DNA from 3 places in the Corynebacterium amycolatum genome. Region 2 is predicted to be linked to each of the others. Evidence: predicted binding sites of a transcription regulator. Region 2 holds the regulator's gene; each other region holds the start of a gene.
What was found. Region 2 encodes LexA, which represses DNA repair genes until DNA is damaged. Its sites were predicted from a motif close to CGAACANNTGTTCG; they were not measured.

Region 1 (6,495 bases), 160 kb from region 2:
TTCCCCCCTTCTTGATGTCCAGGGTTTCCGCGTGCTCGCCGCCCTTTTCCAGCACCAGGCCACGGAAGAAGCCGAGCGGCGGCTCCCGCCAGGCCGCGAGTTTGGCCAAGTGCGCGTGCAGGCGCTGCGACCCCTGCGCCAGCGGCAGGTAGGCGGCGCGCAGTTCCTCCACTAGTTGCACGTCGCCCGCCACCCCACGCATGTCGAAGAAGGTCTGCGCATGCAACAGGGCTTCCGCCTCCGGCACAGTGATCCACCCGTGGAAAGTGCGCAACCACTGCGACTTAGTCATCCTCCACGCGGGATTGCTGGCCATCATATCCCCTGTACAGAGCGGATAACCGACTCGGTCGAGGTTAGTGCAAATCTCGTCGCTAAGCGCGGCGAAATAGTCAGCGTGAACGTCGGCGTCGTAGTCGTCGGCGAGAACCAGCGCATTGTCCTGATCGGATGCGAGCCCCATCTCTCCGCGCCCATGCGAGCCCAGGACTGCAATCGCGTAGCTGACCGGTGGGGGCCCGAGCTTTTCCTCGGCGAGAGCAACCAGGCGCCGGGTAACAGCATCGGCCACGGCAGTCAGCAGCTTCGAGACCTCCTCCCCCGAATCACCCCGGTCAATGAACCGGCCGACAATTCGTCGCGCGTTCTGGGCAATCTCTGCAATCTCTGAGATATCGCTCTTTCGCGCCAGCGTCGCCGTCGCATACACGGGATCGGTGTGCAGACTGCGCAGGAGGTCACCAATAACAATCATGCCGACCACTCTCGTCCCGTCATGCACTGGCAGGTGGTGGTAACCGCGCTCGGCCATCAGCAGCATGGCCTCGAAAACCAGCAGGTCGGGACTAATGGTTTCCGGGGTCTCGGTCATCACTTCGCTTACGAGCGTCGCCGCGGGCTTGGCCTCTGCCAGGACTCGACGACGGAGGTCGCGGTCCGTGATGATGCCAACGAGTGGGCTCTGATTAGCGCCTGCAGACTCCATCACCAGCAGACTGGAGACATTCCACTCCGTCATAATCTGCGCCGCCTCTTGCACTGTCGCATCGGCGCTGCAGGTCACCAGCGACGTTTCCATTAGGTCCGCAACCCGTGTGCGCAACGACTCCGATGCCGCAGTGCTCCGCAACTTCGAGGCCACTGCGCGAATGCGCGCGTTCTCACCGCCGTAATAGCGCCGGACCTCTACGAACTGGTCATTGAGGTGGTTAAAGACCTCCTTGGAGATCACCAGGAATACGCAGTCCTCCACCGCCGTCATCGTGTATAGCGAAGGGTCACTGCTCAGCAGCGTCGAATAGCCGAAATGATCTCCCACATCTCGTCTGTCCAGCAGTGTGCCAGCTGGGTCGAAGAGATCCACCATGCCGGAGCGAATAATGAAACAGCTATTGTTATCCGCACCCGCCCGGATAATCTCCGTGCCACGACGGGCATAGCGCATGGTCAAAAGCGGTGGGATAGTTGCGCGCTCTTCATCGGTAAGGTCCGAAAACGGGCGAGTTTGGCTGAGGAAGTCTGCGATTTCCGCAAGCTCGACGGTCATGGGGTCAATTATCCCCTATTTTTGGCCCCAATAGGAGTGATTTGCGGGAATACTCGACCTTATGACCGATTCCACACACAGCGCTTCCACAAATCCCGAATGGCCGCTCGATGCCCACATCCTCGGCAGGATGGACAAGCTCGCGGCACTCGTCGCCACGCTTGACGACGATACCTTCAACGCACCCCTCCCCATCCCAGCCATAAACTCCCTGGCCGTGCTGCTGCGTCATGTGACCGGATCAGCGAGGTACTGGCTCGAGCGCGTCTGCCTTGGGCGCGATTATGTCCGCAATCGCGATGGGGAGTTTTCTGCTCATTGCAGTGTTTCGGAAGGGCTGGAGATTTACCACCGTGATCGCGCGGCTATTGAATCCGCGCTGGTGGAGCTGCAAGGCGTTGACCGCGCTGGTGCTCCTGCTGCGATTCCTACCGATAAAGACCGTTGGTGGTGCGGCAGCATCGAAGGAGTGATTGTGCATGTCTTCCACGAGGCGGCTCAGCACCTGGGACATGCGGAGATTACGAGGGATGCACTGGTGGCAGGGCTGGGAGGGAATGGCCCCGATGGCGGCGCAGAAAGCCCTTCCCCACACACCCTCGACACCATCATCAATGTGCTTGCCCAGGTCGGACATGCGTCGGACTTCATCGAGCACACCGCCGACGGTAAGACTCACATCACTACCGTCGATGGCAAAACTGTGATTGTCTAACCCTTCCCCTGTTTTACTGCACTACTGTTTGCACTACCGCATGCGCTACTTCAAAGCAGCAGCAATGCGGTCGCCAACTTCACTGGTCTTGATTGGGCCACTACCGCGGGTAGCCATGTCAGCTTCCACAGCAGCTTCGATGCGCTGAGCGTCTTCCTCACGACCCAGATGGCGAAGCATCATGGCACCCGACAGAATGGCTGCCGTCGGGTCAGCGATCCCCTTGCCAGCAATGTCGGGCGCGGAGCCGTGAACGGGCTCAAACATGGACGGGTTGGTATTGGAGGCGTCAATGTTGCCGGACGCTGCCAGGCCAATACCGCCCGAAACTGCACCAGCTTCATCAGTAATGATGTCGCCGAAGAGATTGTCGGTGACGATGACGTCGAAACGCGAAGGATTAGTGACGAGGTAAATCGTCGCAGCGTCGATGTGCGAGTAATCGACATCTACCTCAGGGTATTCCTTAGCGACCTCGTCGACCGTACGCTGCCACATACCGCCGCCGTGCACCAGCACATTGGTCTTGTGGACGAGAGTCAGCTTCTTGCGGCGGGTCATAGCCAGCTCGAAGGCGTAGCGAACAACGCGCTCAGCACCGAAGCGGGTATTGACGGAGGTCTCGTTGGCAACCTCGTGTGGCGTGCCGACGCGAATCGCACCGCCGTTACCGGTGTAGGCACCTTCGGTTCCCTCGCGGACGACCACGAAATCAATTTCGCCCGGATTCTTCAGCGGTGACTCGACACCCGGGAAGAGCTTGGAAGGACGCAGGTTGACGTGGTGATCCAGCGCGAAGCGCATCTTCAGCAGCAGGCCGCGTTCGAGAACGCCCGGAGGAACGTTCGCCGGGTCACCGATGGCACCGAGCAGAATAGCGTCGTGCTCGCGCAGGGAGTCAAGGTCGGCGTCGGTGAGCAGTTCGCCATTGCGCAAGTAGCGACGCGAACCGAGGTCATACTCGGTGGTGTCGAACTCGCCGATAGCAGCCCCCAGCACCTTCAGTGCCTCTGCCGTAACTTCCGTGCCGATGCCATCACCCGGGATGACGGCGATCTTCAGCTTTCCTACCTCAGTCATTTTTTGAGATACCCTTCTCACTATATGGACACAAATGAGTGTAGCAGAACCTAGCACTCACTCCCCATCGCTGTCTCCGCGGTTTTTACCATCTCCTTCGCTTTCACAATCCACCCCGTCTACTGCCCTCTCCTTTTCCAAATCCCTCCGCACCTTATCCACTAGACTGCGGAGGCTGTCATGCAGTTTGCGACGTTTCTCATTGTGCTCGGCCAGCGCAGCGGTTTTCTTTTCAGTCTGCGAGGCAAAGGTGTAACGACCATGCCCAGTGTGCTCTTTGTCCGAGTGCGCAAACGGCCCCTCATCACAAGAGAGGAACGTCCAGGCTTCAGTCCCATCATCACCTCGAACAACTCGCCATATACCAGCAGTTTTAAGGTTGTGGTGCCGTCGACAAAGACAATGGAGATTATCCGTGTGCGTAGCCCCTTCCATTTGCCGCTCACCACCGGAAAGACTGTGATCAAATTCCACAATATGGTCGATATCGCACTTTTCCGCAGGGATATCGCATCCAGGAAAACTACACACACCGTCACGGGCACGCACGAATGCACGCTGCGACTCGGAGGGTCGATAGCCCTCAACGGCACTATCCCCCAGCACCCGCAATGTCGATACCCGTTTCAGCCAAGACTCGGCCACCAGCGTAGAAAGCCAACCAGCACCAGCGAGCCACACTGGAGTGTTTTCCGGTTCGCCATCCTCCCCGAGAGAGAGCACTCGGAAGAGCTCCAGATTCACCTCCACCTCACAAGTACCGCGTAGCGCATGCATGAAAGCTGCCGCGCGACTCACCTTCATCTGCTTAGCCACTGCGTCGATAATTGCAAGGGCTTCCACCGCATGATGTCGCTCGAGCACAGTAGTCAGCGTTGTCACTCCAGCGTCACCATGTTCATCAACCGCGATAAACTCCTTAGCCGTCATGCGATCGCCAAAGTAATCGAGAGCCGCAGCTTGAACCTCCTGCACCTCAGGCGACTCCGCGGGATCCTCCGCAGATTCCCCATCCTTCTCGACTTGATATGCCGCCGCATCAATTGCAGCATCTACGGTCGCTTCCACATTCCGGGCCAGGACCCTATCAGTGTGCAACCCAGCGACATCCACATCGCGTGGCCGGACTTCCGGAGCACACTCACCAATCACTCGCTGCACCCGCGTTGCCATCGCCCGCACTCCACGGAGCGCTTCCCCGTCTCGCCTTGGCTTAACGACATCCACGAGACCCGACTCAACTGCGTCAACTTTTTCATCGACTACAGGGCGTGTGTGTTTTCCGAGCATTGTCAAATGCTTCATTGACAAGTGCCCGCGCTCCCGACACATTTCCGCCAATTGCGGCATGCGCCCAAGCATGTAGCCAATTTCCATATATTTATTCACTTCGGTGCGCGAGATGCCCAGCACCACCGACCAATAAGCCAGATGAGCTTCAACATCGCCATCATCTGGTGGTGCGACCCGCTGAGCGATAACCACTTGCAAGCGATTAATCTCCCGCATCACTTCAGCGAGCGGATGAGCCCTCACCTCATGACTGAAGCGAAATTCCCCACACGATTCCAACTCCGACATTGCACTGCCCCCTCCCTAACGAGGTCCCCTAACGAACAGTTCTTTATCAATTCGCCCACACCATATCCCTCACCCCGGATTCAAACCGCCACCCAAGCCCAAGAATCACCGCCAAATTCGAACACTCTTTCGAGACGATACTAAAAGCAAATCCCGCCCTACGACGCAAACTTCGTCGTAAAGCGGGAAACGCGCTAGAACCTTAATCGACCGGCTTCATCGAGCCGTTCTCAAGGAAGCGACGGTGGAAGTCGTAAGAAGTACCCAGGTCATGCGGAGTGTGCAGGTACGGAGTGGCCTTCTCGGCACGCTCAACGTACTCGAGCAGCGCCTCCTTGTACATCGGGTGAGCACACTTCTCGATAATAAGGCGGGAGCGCTGACGTGGGGCCAGACCACGGAGGTCAGCCAGACCCTGCTCAGTGATGATAACCATCACATCGTGTTCAGTGTGGTCAACATGGGAGACCATGGGCACGATAGCAGAAATATTGCCATTCTTAGCCAACGACGGAGACACGAACGACGAAATGTAGGCGTTGCGGGTGAAGTCGCCGGAGCCACCAATACCGTTCATCAAGCGCGAGCCAGCCACGTGAGTGGAGTTGACATTACCGTAGATGTCGGCCTCAATCATGCCGTTAGTGGCAATCAGACCCATACGGCGAGTCAGCCCCGGGTTATTAGAGAGATCCTGCGGACGCAGCACAATCTTGTCACGGTAGTCAGCAGCATTCTCATTCATTCGAGCTGCATATTCCGGAGACAGCGAGAAAGCAGTGCCGGAAGCCATGGTCAGCTTGCCAGCATCCATCAGGTTAATCATTCCATCCTGAATAACCTCAGTAAAGGAGGTCAGGTTCTCATACTTGGAGTCAAGCAGCCCCGCAAGCACAGCGTTTGGAATGTTGCCGACACCCGACTGCATCGGCAGCAGGTTCTCCGGCAGACGTCCGGCCTTGACCTCACAATCGAGGAAGTCGAGCAGGTAACCCGCAATGGCCTTAGAGTCATCATCCAGCGGCTTGAACGGCGAGTTACGATCCTCGGCGTTAGTCTCAACGACAGCAACAACCTTGTCGACATCAATCGGAACATACGGGGTGCCAATACGGTCACCCGGAGTCAGAATCGGAATCTCCTTGCGGTTCGGAGGCAGGCCGACACTGTAGATATCATGCATGCCCTCGAGGTCCTCAGATTGCCAGGAGTTGACCTCAATGATGATCTTCTCGGCGGCATTCAAATATGAAACACTATTACCAACCGAAGAGGAAAGAATCAGGGAGCCATCGGCCTTAATGCGAACGGCTTCAACGACGGCAACATTGACCGGACCAAAGAAGCCCTGCTCCGTCATCGGACCAGAGTGCGAAAGGTGAATATCACTGTAGTACGCGTCGCCCGCATTAATGAGGCTACGCATTGTCGGATCAGACTGGTATGGCATGCGCCACTCGACACCATTGGCCCTTGCCAACACACCATCGAGTTCCGGAGCGGTAGAAGCACCGGTCAAGACCTTAATCTTGAACTCGTCACCCCGTTCGTGAGCGGCCTCCATGCGCTCAGC
Region 2 (6,495 bases):
CCATGCCGGCCTATGTCTCGGTGACTAATCAGCTGGATAAGTGGGAAGGCGATGCTATTGACGATATGCGTCGCCAGCTGGAGTTCATGTTCCCCAAGGGAGCGGTGGCCAAGCACGGATGGCAGCACCTGCGTCATTTGCCACGCTATCTACAAGCGATGGAGATTCGCCTTGAGGAAATGAACCGCGATCCCGGCCGTGATGCGGACCGTGAAGATGAGGTTACTGAGGCTCGTGAATATTTAGCTGCGAAACTCGAGCGGCTGCCCAAGGGGCGAGCGCATTCTGCGGAAGTTCGGGATATTCAGTGGCTTATCGAAGAGCTACGCGTCAGCCTCTTTGCCCAGCGTTTGGGAACAGCCCACAGTGTTTCCCTGACCCGAATAAAAAAACGTGTGGATAAGCTGCGCTAAGGCATCTCCGCTTCCTTGCCATGCGCCTGTGGTTTCTTTCCTTTGCGCATGCTGGAGATTTCCTGGATGAAGTCATCCGCCGAAGAAAATGACTTGTAGACGGAAGCGAACCGGAGGTAACCCACCTCATCCAATTCTTTCAATGGTTCAAGGATGGCGAGACCGATATCATTTGAGTCCACCCGAGGCGTGCCTTTCTCGCGGAGGCTCTCCTCCACTTTTTGTGCAAGCTTCTTCAGCTGAGACTCTGATACTTCACGCCCCTGGCACGCACGTCGAACACCCTGGATAACCTTTTCACGGTTGAACTCCTCAGGGATTCCATCCCGTTTAACAACCATCAGCTGCGAGCGTTCAATCGTAGAAAAACGTTTACCGCAATTCAGGCATTCTCTCCGGCGACGAATCCCCATACCGTTATCTATTAACCGTGAGTCCAAGACTCGTGTCTGATCATGGTGACAAAACTGGCAATACACAGCCTCCAGTCTACGTCCAACCCCAACGCCGGAAACCGGAATGATTATTGCGCGGAGTAGGAAGCGTACGTAGACGTAAAGGTGCTTTCGACTGTCTCACTTTCCCCTTGTTCAAAGACCACGCTGCCGAAAACTCCGAAGAAAACACCAAGCCCTAGAGCCCATACCGCCATCAAACGAGTCAGGTTAGTGCCTGAGGATACATCACTACGATTGGACTGCTGCGCCCTGCTAACAGGTAGAGACGGGCGCCCGTAGTTGACCGAGACATGACTAGGCCGCGACCTGTCCCTCCGCATTCGCGCCGATGAAGCCCCATCGCGATTGCGCTGTGCAATACGTGCACGCTGACCGGGCCGAACGATGTGCTGCGTGCAAGACGCACTACGTTCACCCCACACCAACGGGGCTTTCCGTGTCGTCCGAGCAGAGGGCTCGGAAACTTGAGAAAAGTCAATATCAGATGCGCTGCTAACACCTAGTGCGGTTGAAACCGTAGACATCATGTTTTCTCCCTTTCCAACGTTGACTCTCCCACCGTTGCCGGCCTGGAGAGAATAAGAGTTGTACGACCGTTTCCCGACGCTCTGGAGACTATGTCCAAGGGCGGATGCAGAGAATCCGTCTAGACCTTTTCATCAAACGACTGTTCGAGTAACTTGTCATGTTCGATTTATAACACCATGTTCGAACGTTGTCTACTGCTATCCGGTTTTATTTTCGATTTTCGGAACCGCCACGGCCTCCGAGCACGGATTACGCAGACTTTTTCCAAAGAATCCAAGGACGTGCGGTGTTCGATGCTCGACGATTCGAACAGTTTTGAGCTATCATTCATTCGAAAGAGTTTGAGAAGGGATGTTCCATGGCTCAAAAGAAGAAAGCGAACCCTAAAACACTCACCGATCGGCAGCGTCGCATTCTTGATGTCATTTCGGATGCCGTCGTACTTCGCGGATACCCACCGAGCATTCGAGAAATTGGAGATGCCGTGGGCTTGAATTCCACCTCGTCGGTGGCATACCAACTCAAGGAGTTGGAAAAGAAGGGCTTTCTCCGCCGCGACCCACACAAACCCCGTGCGGTAAACGTAAGGGATTCGAAATCCTCAGCTGGCACTTTCACTCCGGTAAAGCCTGGGCCAAAGGCCACTGGCAGCACCCAAACTCCCGAGATACCAGAGGACATGCCAGAGCCAATCTTCGTTCCTATCGTTGGACAGATTGCGGCTGGCAACCCCATTTTGGCGGAACAGCATGTGGAAAGTCATATGGCACTTCCGATGGAGATTACGGGCTCTGGTCAGCTGTACCTACTCAAGGTCGTGGGTGATTCCATGGTTGACGCAGGCATTCTCGACGGAGACTGGGTGGTAGTCCGTTCCCAAGACGTGGTCGAACAGGGCGACTTTGTTGCAGCCCTGTTTGAAGATGAAGCAACAGTCAAGGAATGGCACGAAGACGCTGCTGGCAAGTGGCTAATGCCCCATAATCGCGCATTTGACCCGCTCCCCGCAGAGCACGCCAAGATCCTCGGCAAGATTGTCAGCGTCCTACGCAGTCTCTAATTTCCCACATTTTCGTTGCCCGAAACAGACACAAACGGGCATACTGGAAACAGGTAGTAAAGCTGAGAATTCTTAACAGCTAAGGAGCGGGGAATGTACGCAGAGGAACGCCGCCGGAAGATTGCGTCTTTGACAGCAGTCGAAGGGCGCGTGACGGTCGCTGATCTTGCGGAAGCTTTCGATGTCACAGCAGAGACGATTCGCCGTGACCTAGCTCAGTTGGATGCAGAGGGCGCAGTTCACCGTGTACACGGTGGCGCTGTAGCTACTCGTTCTTTTCAGACTGTTGAGTTTTCAGTTGCCGCTCGAAAGAACGCGCAGAAAGACGCGAAGCTCTCTATTGCCCGCTGTGCTGCCGATTTTCTACCTGACTCTGGTGGTGGAATTTTTCTCGATGCCGGAACTACCACCGAGGCTCTTGCAGAGCTGATGGTCCACTCCCCTGATAACCGCCGTTGGTCGGTTGTCACAAACTCTCTTCCCAACGCCATCACACTCGCAGGATCGAACCGCATTGAGCTTCAACTCCTTGGCGGCCAAGTCCGCGTCATTACTCAGGCGGTTGCTGGCGATACCGCACTCCGTACTCTTGCGGTTATGCGTGCCGATGTCGCTTTCATTGGTTCTAATGCCTTGACAATTGACCACGGTCTTTCTACTGCTGATCCGCAGGAAGCAGCGGTAAAGCGCGCGATGATCACGAATGCGCGCAAGGTCATCGTTATGGCGGACTCGACGAAACTCGGCCGTGACTTCCTTGTCAGTTTTGCGGCATTGGAAGATATCGACGTCGTGATTACAGATTCCTCTGCCCCGGAGCAATTCGTGAACGATCTCAGGGAGCAAGGTGTCGAGGTCGTGGTTGCTTCATGATCCTGACCTTGACTGTAAATCCGTCAATCGATCGACTTGCTCGCCTCGATACGGAGCTCAAGCGAGGTGGAGTGTTCCGCCTACCAATGGCTGAGGACATGGCTGGCGGCAAGGGAATTAATGTGTCCAAGGCGTTGCACTACGCGGGAGAAAAGACGCTCGCGCTCTACCCGGCATCAGACTCCGGAAAATTCACACGTCTGTTGGAAGTCTCTGGCATCCCCCACGAAGCCATCAACACGACTAACGAAGCCCGCGTTAATCTCACACTCGCAGAGCCAGATGGGACGACCACCAAGCTCAATTCCCCTGGCATGACATTGACAAAAGCGCACCGTAGACGTGTCCTGGAGAAGCTTATCCACCATGCTAAACGCGCCACGTGGGTAGTTTTCGCAGGTTCACTGCCCCCTGGCGTCCCCCGGGATTTTTACGTTCAATGCACCGAAGCGGTGTATTCGGTCAACCCGAATATTCGTGTTGCTATGGACACTAGCGACGGCCCACTGACTGAGGTCGTTCGCGCATTTCCGAAGGTGCGGCCTTTTTTGATGAAGCCAAACGCCTACGAACTTGGCCAAATCATTGATCAGGACGGCGAAGAACTTGAGGCCGCTGCAGCCGAAGGGAACTATCTTCCCGTAGCGCAAGCTGCTCGTGCACTGAACGAACTTGGTGTTTCCGAAGTCCTTGCCACTCTCGGCGAGGCAGGGGCGGTACTTTCAGTGAAGTCAGGCGGTTGTTTCGCTGCTACCTCACCCTCGATAGTCGCTCAGTCCACGGTCGGTGCTGGAGACTGTGCTTTGGCCGGCTACGTTATGTCCCGCGAACGCGGTGATAGTCACCAAGATTCACTAACCACCGCCGTGGCTTATGGGGCGGCGGCAACCAGTCTTCCCGGTACGACCATCCCCTATCCAGAACAGGTTCGCCCCGAGGCTGGCCGGTTATGGCAGCTCGACGCTTAGCTTTTCGATGCCTAGATAAGGAACATTAGAAAACCATGTCTTCTTCGGCAGATTCTTCCGCTATTGCATCAGACCTGGCCGATGAGTCGACAGTGTACCTTGACCTAGATGTCGGTCCACAAAAGGAGAAGATCCTTAACTACCTCATCGCTAAAGCCGTAGAGACCGGCCGCGCCACCGACAGCAACGGCATCGTCGCGGCAGCCCTCAAACGCGAAGAGAAGGCCCCGACAGGTCTGCCGGGCGGAATAGCCATCCCCCACTGCCGCCATGAGGACTGGTCGACGCCGACCCTGATGTTTGTCCGCTTAACAAGCGCTACGGAATTCACCACACCAGATGGGCCGGCGGACCTGCTTTTTTTCATTGGTGTCCCAGCCAGCAACAGCGATGTCCACGTCGATATTCTGGCTGCACTCGCAAAAGCACTTCGCGATAAGGGGTTTCGAGCAGCTCTTCGCGGTGCTGAAAGCGATGAAGAGGCCGCCCGGATTATTAGCGAGCACATCACCAAGGCGCCTCGTCGGAAAGCGAAAAAACCTCCGGCGAAGACCAATATTGTCGCCATTACGGCCTGCCCCACGGGCATCGCTCACACTTATTTGGCAGCCGAAGCGCTTACTGGCGCGGCAGAAAGCATGGCTGATGTCACGCTAACTGTAGAGACTCAGGGCTCGGCAGGAACCCAGGAAGCCCCCGCAGAAGCAATTGACCGGGCCGACGTGCTAGTAATCGCAGCCGATATTGGAGTTACGGGGCTTAAGCGCTTCAGCGATAAACCACAGGTCAAAGTGCCAATTCGTAAGGCAGTCAATGAGCCCACTGCGGTTATTGAACAAGCGAAGGCGGTAGCAGAACAATCACGTGTTCGCGCCTACGACCGAAAGGCGCCGCAACCTAAGAATGACCACGACAAAGAGGCCGCTTCGCAAACCGGTAATGCAGGTGCAGGCCCTACATCTGAGAGGGTACGAGCAACTACGAAGGTGGGGGCGCGTAAATCGTCGTTAAGCGGCGATAAAGCCTTCGGACACTGGGTTCGTGACGCCATTATGACCGGTGTCAGCTATATGGTGCCGTTCGTAGCCGCTTCGGGGTTGTTGATTGCGCTGGGATTCCTCGTCGGCGGTCATCAGGTTGGTCTAGTAGCTGACGCCGTGACTAGGGATTTGCGGCTGCCGGAGGTTATCGGACTCGATGCTCCGATTACTGTGCCGACAGAAAATCTCGGCACCGTGCTAGTTGACCGTAGTGGGCTGTGGCTGTATCTCGGCTCGACGCTTTTTGCAATCGGTAACCACGGCATGCAGGTCATTGTGGCTGTAATGAGTGCTTATATCGCCTTTGGCATGGCTGGCAGAGCCGGTATTGCACCCGGCTTCATTGGCGGTGCCATCGCGGTCACGGTTGGCGCCGGCTTCCTTGGGGGCCTGGTGACAGGCATTCTGGCGGGACTAGTTGTAGCCCTACTGTTGAGGATGAAGGTCCCGGACTGGCTGCGACCGCTGATGCCGGTTGTCGTGATTCCTATGCTCGGGGCTATGGCCGTTGGGCTCACCATGTACCTGCTTCTCGGGATGCCGCTGGCATGGCTGATGACGGCCCTGCAGCAGTGGCTGCAATCACTGGATACGACAGCGGCGTTCCTGTTCGGTGGTCTTCTCGGCGCAATGATGTGCGTAGATATGGGCGGAATGATCAACAAGGCTGCTTATCTTTTTGCCGTCGCAAACATCGCCTCGGAAGATCCAGCATCATGGAAGATTATGGCCGCTGTGATGGCGGCGGGCATGGTACCTCCGTTGGCGACATCGCTGGCAGTTGTACTCCGACCAAAGCTGTTCAGTTCAGCTGAGCGTCAAAACGGCAAAGCGGGCTGGGTGCTCGGTGCGGCCTTCATTTCAGAGGGAGTGATTCCCTTCGCCGCCGCAGATCCGCTGCGAGTGATTCCGTCGATTGTGATTGGCGGTGCCGTCACCGGTGGCACTTCAATGGTTTTAGGAGCCGCCACACGCGTTCCACACGGAGGTATTTTCGTGCTGTTTGCAATCGACAATCCTGTCGCATGGCTTGCTGCAATCGTCTTGGGCAGCATAGTGGCAGCAATTCTCGTTGTGGCAGCTAAAAGCCTGTGTCCGCGGCAAGTCAGTACCGATAATCAAAACCTAGAAGCAGACATTTCAGCGGACGCCTAA
Region 3 (6,495 bases), 490 kb from region 2:
GCCATCATGTCTTCGTTGGAAAACACGTCGAGCCCGCCGCGGGTGGCAAATTCCGCACGGTAGGTGGGCGTGATTGGGGAGGCCGAAAAACCCGGGTCGATATCGCGCGCGTAGAGGCCGACGGCGGCGAGGGCATCGTCGACAAGCGAGGGCATGGTCCATACAGTTGCGCCAGTGTCGAAGACTGCGGTGAGCGATTGCTCGTCGATGTCGACGGTGACGGGTTCACTGGCGCAGCGTCCGCCGACGAAACTTTCCCGCTCGACAACGGTGACATCGTAGCCATCGGCGATGGCGTAGAGCGCGGCGGTAAGTCCAGACAGACCTGCGCCGATAATCGTCAGTCGTGGTTTGGTGCCCTTATGAGGACGAGTGACCGCACGTCGCAGGCGCGGGGAATTACTGGGGGCACGAGTGGGGGAAGCAGCGGGCATGACTACGCAACACCTGGCCTAATGCTGACGAGCGGTGGCGCGAAGGCCCATAGCAATGAGGTTTTCGCGCGAGGTTGCAGGCAGGTCGGCATTCTCGATAGTGGTGAAAGCGCGGCTGGTCAGGCGGTCAATTTCACGTTCGACGGCATCGGCAGCGCCGGATTCAGCGATGAGATTGCGTAGCTCATCGATTTCTGCAGCAGACGAGACTGTTCCCAGGCGTTCATCGATAAAGCGGGCCTTTTCAGGTGCGGAATCTCGGTAGAGGCTTAAGGCCTGGCCGACTAGGACAGTTCGCTTGCCCTCGCGGAGGTCATCGCCGGCGGGCTTGCCCGTGACTTCGGGATCGCCGAAAACGCCCAGCTGATCGTCGCGGAGCTGGAATGCCACACCGATGTCGCGGCCGAAGCTGCGGTAGGCCTCAACCAATTCCGCTGGCGCGCCGGCAATCGCGGCACCAATGTGGAGAGGCCGCTCGATCGTGTAGGCGGCGGTCTTGAACAGATTGATTTTCTCAGCGGTCTCGACGCGACTGTCCCGGCTGGCTTCGGCCGTGATATCGAGCAGTTGGCCGCCAAGTACTTCAGTGCGCATCGCCCGCCAGGGGACAAGTGCGCGGGTTAGTGCCTCCGAGCTGAGGCCTGACGAGTGCATCATGTCATCAGCCCAGGTCAAAGCGACATCGCCAATGAGAATCGCGGCGGAAATACCGAAGCGGTCGGCGGCTCCATTCCAGCTATTGGCCTCGTGCTTGGCCTCGAATACCTTGTGGATAGTCGGTGCGCCACGGCGCGTATCAGCGTCATCGATGATGTCGTCATGAATGAGTGCGCAGGCTTGAATGAGTTCCAGGGCACTCACCGCCTTCATCACAGCCTGGGAATCCTCGGCTGGGGAGAAACGGCCTTCGAGGCCGCCTGCTCCCAACCATCCCTGCCAGGCGAAGGCTGGACGCACGCGCTTGCCCCCATTGAGGACGAAGGAGTGGAGCGAATCTATGGCCTCGGTGTACCCCGCATCGACCGACGCGACATCGTCACCACGGCTTTTAAGGTAATTCTCCAGCGTTTTGGTAACAGCAGTTGGTACTTCGTGGGGCTGCAGCGCGGCCAAATCCAGTTCTTCGCTCATGTGAGCCTCTCGTCGATGACGGGTAATGCTGACTCAAGAATAGGACACCGCTTAGTATGAGTGACTATGTCCTCAACAATGCCACTGTCGCCAGGCCGCCAAGTGACGATCCGCCAGGCGCTTTCAATGCCGAGCGCGGGCAGTATTCCCTTCTCGGTCGAGTTCATGCCCCCGCGTGACGACGCCGCCGAGGAACGTCTTCTCCGAGCAGCTGAGGCTTTCCACGATCTTGGCGCCTCCTTTGCATCGGTGACCTACGGCGCCGGTGGTTCTAGCCGCGACCGCACCCTGCGAATCGCCCAGCGCGTTTCGAAGCAGCCGCTTACAACGCTTGTGCACCTGACATTGGTAGAGCACACCGTCGACGAGCTGCGAGAAATCCTCCGTTCTTACCTCAGCGCGGGGCTGACGAATCTGCTCGTTCTGCGTGGTGATCCGCCGGGAGACCCCCTTGGTCCTTGGGTGGAGACCGAGGGCGGTCTGCACTACGCCAGCGAGCTGATTGAGCTGATTAAGGCCGAGCCGGAGTTCGAAAAATTTGAAATCGGCATTGCGTCGTTCCCGGAAGGACACTACCGCTCGCCAGATTTGGACCATGACACGCAGTACACGCTTGCCAAGCTGCGCGCGGGAGCCGAATACTCGATTACTCAGATGTTCTTCGATATTGAGCACTACTTGCGCCTTCGAGACCGCCTGGTGGAAGCCGACCCAGTGCACGGTGCCAAGCCCATCATTCCGGGGCTGATGCCGATTACGTCGCTGCGCTCAGTGCGCAGGCAGGTTGAGCTCTCAGGGGCTCAGTTGCCATCCGATTTGGAGGAACGCCTGATTAAGGCAGCAGATGGTGACGAGCAGGCCAATAAGGATGAGATTCGCAAGATTGGTATCGAGTTTTCGACCAACATGGCAGAGCGTCTCATCGCCGAAGGCGTGCCGGGGCTGCACTTTATGACTATGAACTTCGCCCGCGCCTCCCAGGAGGTTTTGCACAACCTCGGCATGGCACCCGCATGGGGCACCGGCCAGGATATGCTGCGCGGCGGTTTTTAATTGCTAAAAGTCCTGCATGTCGCGGATTCTTCGCGCCCACAGGACACCTAGTACTGAGGCCAGGACACCGGCGGCTGTGGTCACACCGGCAAACAATAGGAATTGATTCCGCTTGGTGGATCCAGCCGGCGACGAAGCCCATACATTATGGTTCTCGCCACTGGCGAGCTGCCACTCCACCTTGTTCGGTTCGGTCTGGCGGCCATTGGAGTCAGTAACCTGCTCCGGGAACGCGACGACGAAATCAACCTTCGCACCGGGCAGGTGAGTCAAATCCATGTGACCGTTCATCGAAATCTTGCCGCCACCGGTACGGTCTAGGTCGATGTCTATGCGATCGTCGGAAAGCTGTCGGAGCGTATCGGTGAGTTCAATGAAGTGCAGCTCGTTGAACGAGACTTCCATCTTTCCTGTGGAGGAGTCGATTTCTCCCTGTGAGATGCGGTCGGAGAGATCTTCCGGCACTTGCCACTGCTCAAATTGGGAACGGACTTCCTCCGTGGGCGTTACGTGAATTGTGCCCGAGACCCTGTCGTCGCCGGAAATGGTAATGCCAGCCTGCGCGTCAAAGCAGCCGCTGAGCGGCAAGATGGCGGCAATCCCTGCCATTGCTGTGGTAATGCGCAGAGGCGAAAGCCGTCGACGTGGTGTGGAAGGTTCACTCGGTGATGATGTCACGGGGAAGATCTACTCCTAGAACTGCAAAGGGACGGGAGTCCCCTGTGAAATAAAAGTTCCTTAAAACATCCTTGAAACCAAATTGGCGGTAGAGCTGCCATGCCCTATTGGCCTCATTCGGGTATTCCGGCGTTGACAACAGAACTCGCGTCTCTGGGCGGGAATCGACCAACTCGCGGAGCAGCCGTTTACCGAGTCCCCGTCCCTGAAAGCTGGGGTGTATGTGAATCTCAGACAGTTCGGCGTAGTTTCCCAAGAGCTTGACGACGTCCGGTAGCGAGCGCCCGTCCATGAGCAGTCCATCTCTTACCTGGCGATACCACCAGTGCGTGTCCAATCCTGTGCGGCAGTAGCCGATGCCAACCAACCTGCAGCGCGGGTCGCGGAGAGCCTGGGCAGGGGAGAGCTCTTCGGGGTGAGCTATGGCTGCAGCAGCCATGAAGCCGGGTTGAGTGGTTTGCTTCTGCCATTCATGGAGACGACCGGGCAAGATTGCGGGGTTGTACTGCATCGCGGTGATGTAGAGAGCCACTGCTTCTTGCAGGCGGAGATTGAAGTCCCCTGCTGTCATCGGAACCACGCTGTATTTCACAGTGACCAGATTAGCGACTTAGACGAACTTAGTTGTGAGATTACTGCAATAACATCGGGTCGAACAGGTGTGCGAAACTATGCCTGGCGTAGTCCGGGGTTGGGGATAAATTGCAGTCAATCCCGCTAAGGGGAAGCGGAAAATCTGTGCTCATGTGAATGCTGTGTGAAAGGAGAAGCAGGGTGGTGGCAAGGTCGAACGTGGTGGAGTTTAGGGCGATTTCGCAGTCGGGTTCGGTCGCCCCGGTCGGTGTCTCAAAGCAATCGCTGGAGTTGCTGGGGCGGGCAGAGGCTCTGCTAGCGAATGCTCGGAATGCCGGCTCTGATGAGATGCTGGAGCTTTCCTACTGTGCGGCACTGCGCTGCGCAGGCGCGCTGTTGAATCGCGACGATGCATCGGCGGCTGGGGGTTCTGGCTCGGGCTCTCGTTCGGGCTCAGCAGTTAAGCGTCGTCGTTCGGCAACACAGAGTGCCTGGTTGCGTTTAAGGAAAGAGCAGCCCGAATTTGATAGCTGGGTCACCAAATTCGAGCAGTTCACCGCACTGCGTGAGGAAGTCCGGTTGGGTATTTCGCGTCGCATTGACTCGCAGCGGGCACAGGAGTTGTGGGATTTAAGTTGTGCATTCTTGGGGGCTGTCCGGGCCGAGCTGGGTGTTCTGCCCGCGGCTGCGTAAGCCGGTGGGAGCGTGTTAGAGCGTTGCTTTCCTAAATAAATGGGGGATTGTTGGGATTCATGGAACAATAGAGGTGAGTCGCCCGTTGAAGGGGTAAGAATGAAGCTAACGGACGCCGCGTTAGCAGCAGGTGGCCTGTGATTAACTTTGTTGTATCGGCACTGTTAGTTGAGGGGTCGAGGCTCGCCAGTATCGCGGTGGGTAATGCTCAAGTAGGCGATGGAGGAATTGTGGGACTATCTGAGCACGAACAGCGGATGCTCGACGAAATCGAGTCTGCACTCTACGCTGAGGATCCTAAATTTAGTTCGACGATGGCCGGAAATGCGTTCAGCTTTCCGGAGGAAAATAGCGCACGCCGTGGGTTTTCGATCCAGGTTTTTGCGCTCATGCTCCTTGGTCTGCTGATGCTGATTGGCGGCGTCGCTCTTTTCTCTGTGAGCAATTGGTTCATTGTGTTGTCGGTAGCCGGCTTTGGTCTTATGTTCGGTTCCGGCGTTTGGGCTCTGACCGGCGCCGGTAAGCAGGAGAAGTCTAGTTCTGCTTCGGGGCTGAACTTTGGAAAGTCTAAGTCTGGAGCGGCAAAGAGTCGTCGAGGAGCCTCGGGTGGTCGTGGTTCCTCTGGTGATTCCACGTTGGAATCACGTTTCCGTGGCCGCTTCGAGGGGCGTTAGGGGGACAGGCCTCAAAGATAAAAAGTGAGGGCAAGCCTGTGGTGGCTTGCCCTCACTTTTTTGTTTTTCTAGACGCGAATCGTCTCCACAAGATCTCACCCACTTTGCCCCACCGCGATCCCCCACTTTCCCCCACTTAGCCATTGGGGTGGAGGAATTCTTGTCTGCAGTCGTTGCTGGCATTCCTGAAAGTTTGGCTCCGGCGATACAAAGTTGCAGTTCAGCGGGCTAACTCCGGCGACCAGGTTGAATCTGGATAGTTTTTAGTAGGTAAGTGGTGTGTATTGAGGTGCAGGCCTCCTGTTGTTAACTATGTGGTTGGTGTGGCGTCGTTATCTGTGGGGTTGCGGGTGGGTGCCCCACTTTTTGTTCGCACTTTAATTGTCGAGGAGTTTCTTTAAAAGCCCATGTCAAGTGGGTTAAATCAGATGTCGCGGCGGTGGGGTTGCGCTGATATTGCGGCTATTTTTCTCCTTCTTGTGTTGATAGTGGCAGATAGTGGGGTAAAGTGGGGCGTGATGTTGATTGAGGTTGGTCAACATTGCAGAAGTGAATATCCGATTTGCGCTTAAAGTTTGGCGAGATTTTGGCACGGCGGGAAAAGCACGGCCCTCCGGCTCTGCTTGAAGGCAATGCCTAAATCCCTTAATTCGGTAAGCGTTTGTGCGTTGACATTGAGGTTGACACGGGGATAGGAGGCCAGTGACGCATGTTTCTGGGCACCTATACTCCGAAGCTTGATGACAAAGGGCGCCTGACGTTGCCGGCGAAGTTCCGCGAGGATCTCGCAGGTGGCCTGATGGTCACTAAAGGGCAGGATCATTCTCTGGCGGTGTATCCGAAAGAGGAGTTCGTCAAACTAGCTCAGCGGGCCACTAAGGCCTCTCGTACGAATGCCAAGGCGCGAGCTTTCATCCGAAATCTTGCGGCGAGCACCGATGAGCAGCGCCCCGATGGTTCCGGGCGAATCACGTTATCGATGGATCACCGTCGGTACGCGAATCTCTCCAAAGAGTGTGTGGTTATCGGTTCTATTGACTTTCTGGAGATCTGGGACAAAGAGTCCTGGGAGGCCTACCAAGCGGAGCATGAAGCTGATTTCTCCGAAGGTGAGGATGACTCGCTGTTCGGCGTTTTATAAACCGCTTGGAATAACCGAAAAGAGGGAATGTCCGCATGGACTCTGCCTGATAGCCCCTGGTGTACTTCCCCGATACCAGGTTCTGTCAGGCGGGGCCCTGTGAACATCCCCGCTTTTT

Region 1: a site for LexA is predicted at 5,041-5,054, ahead of I6J19_RS09590 (HNH endonuclease signature motif containing protein). Genes of this name have one in related genera too.
Region 3: a site for LexA is predicted at 3,949-3,962, ahead of I6J19_RS06780 (SAV_6107 family HEPN domain-containing protein). Genes of this name have one in related genera too.

Annotation. Positions count from the first base shown of each region.
Region 1 is NZ_CP069513.1:2,174,508-2,181,002, forward strand. Features, by position in the region: gene I6J19_RS09575 (DUF294 nucleotidyltransferase-like domain-containing protein) at 1-1,546, opposite strand, end outside; gene I6J19_RS09580 (mycothiol transferase) at 1,608-2,261, shown strand; gene I6J19_RS09585 (3-isopropylmalate dehydrogenase) at 2,307-3,323, opposite strand; gene I6J19_RS09590 (HNH endonuclease signature motif containing protein) at 3,399-4,922, opposite strand; gene I6J19_RS09595 (acetyl-CoA hydrolase/transferase family protein) at 5,125-6,495, opposite strand, start outside.
Region 2 is NZ_CP069513.1:2,015,310-2,021,804, forward strand. Features, by position in the region: gene hrpA (ATP-dependent RNA helicase HrpA) at 1-413, shown strand, start outside; gene nrdR (transcriptional regulator NrdR) at 410-892, opposite strand; gene lexA (transcriptional repressor LexA) at 1,758-2,459, shown strand; gene I6J19_RS08845 (DeoR/GlpR family DNA-binding transcription regulator) at 2,553-3,332, shown strand; gene I6J19_RS08850 (1-phosphofructokinase family hexose kinase) at 3,329-4,300, shown strand; gene I6J19_RS08855 (PTS fructose transporter subunit IIABC) at 4,336-6,495, shown strand.
Region 3 is NZ_CP069513.1:1,524,684-1,531,178, forward strand. Features, by position in the region: gene crtI (phytoene desaturase family protein) at 1-434, opposite strand, end outside; gene I6J19_RS06760 (polyprenyl synthetase family protein) at 453-1,565, opposite strand; gene metF (methylenetetrahydrofolate reductase [NAD(P)H]) at 1,632-2,618, shown strand; gene I6J19_RS06770 (LppM family (lipo)protein) at 2,622-3,296, opposite strand; gene I6J19_RS06775 (GNAT family N-acetyltransferase) at 3,277-3,888, opposite strand; gene I6J19_RS06780 (SAV_6107 family HEPN domain-containing protein) at 4,074-4,562, shown strand; gene I6J19_RS06785 (DUF3040 domain-containing protein) at 4,793-5,236, shown strand; gene mraZ (division/cell wall cluster transcriptional repressor MraZ) at 5,946-6,377, shown strand.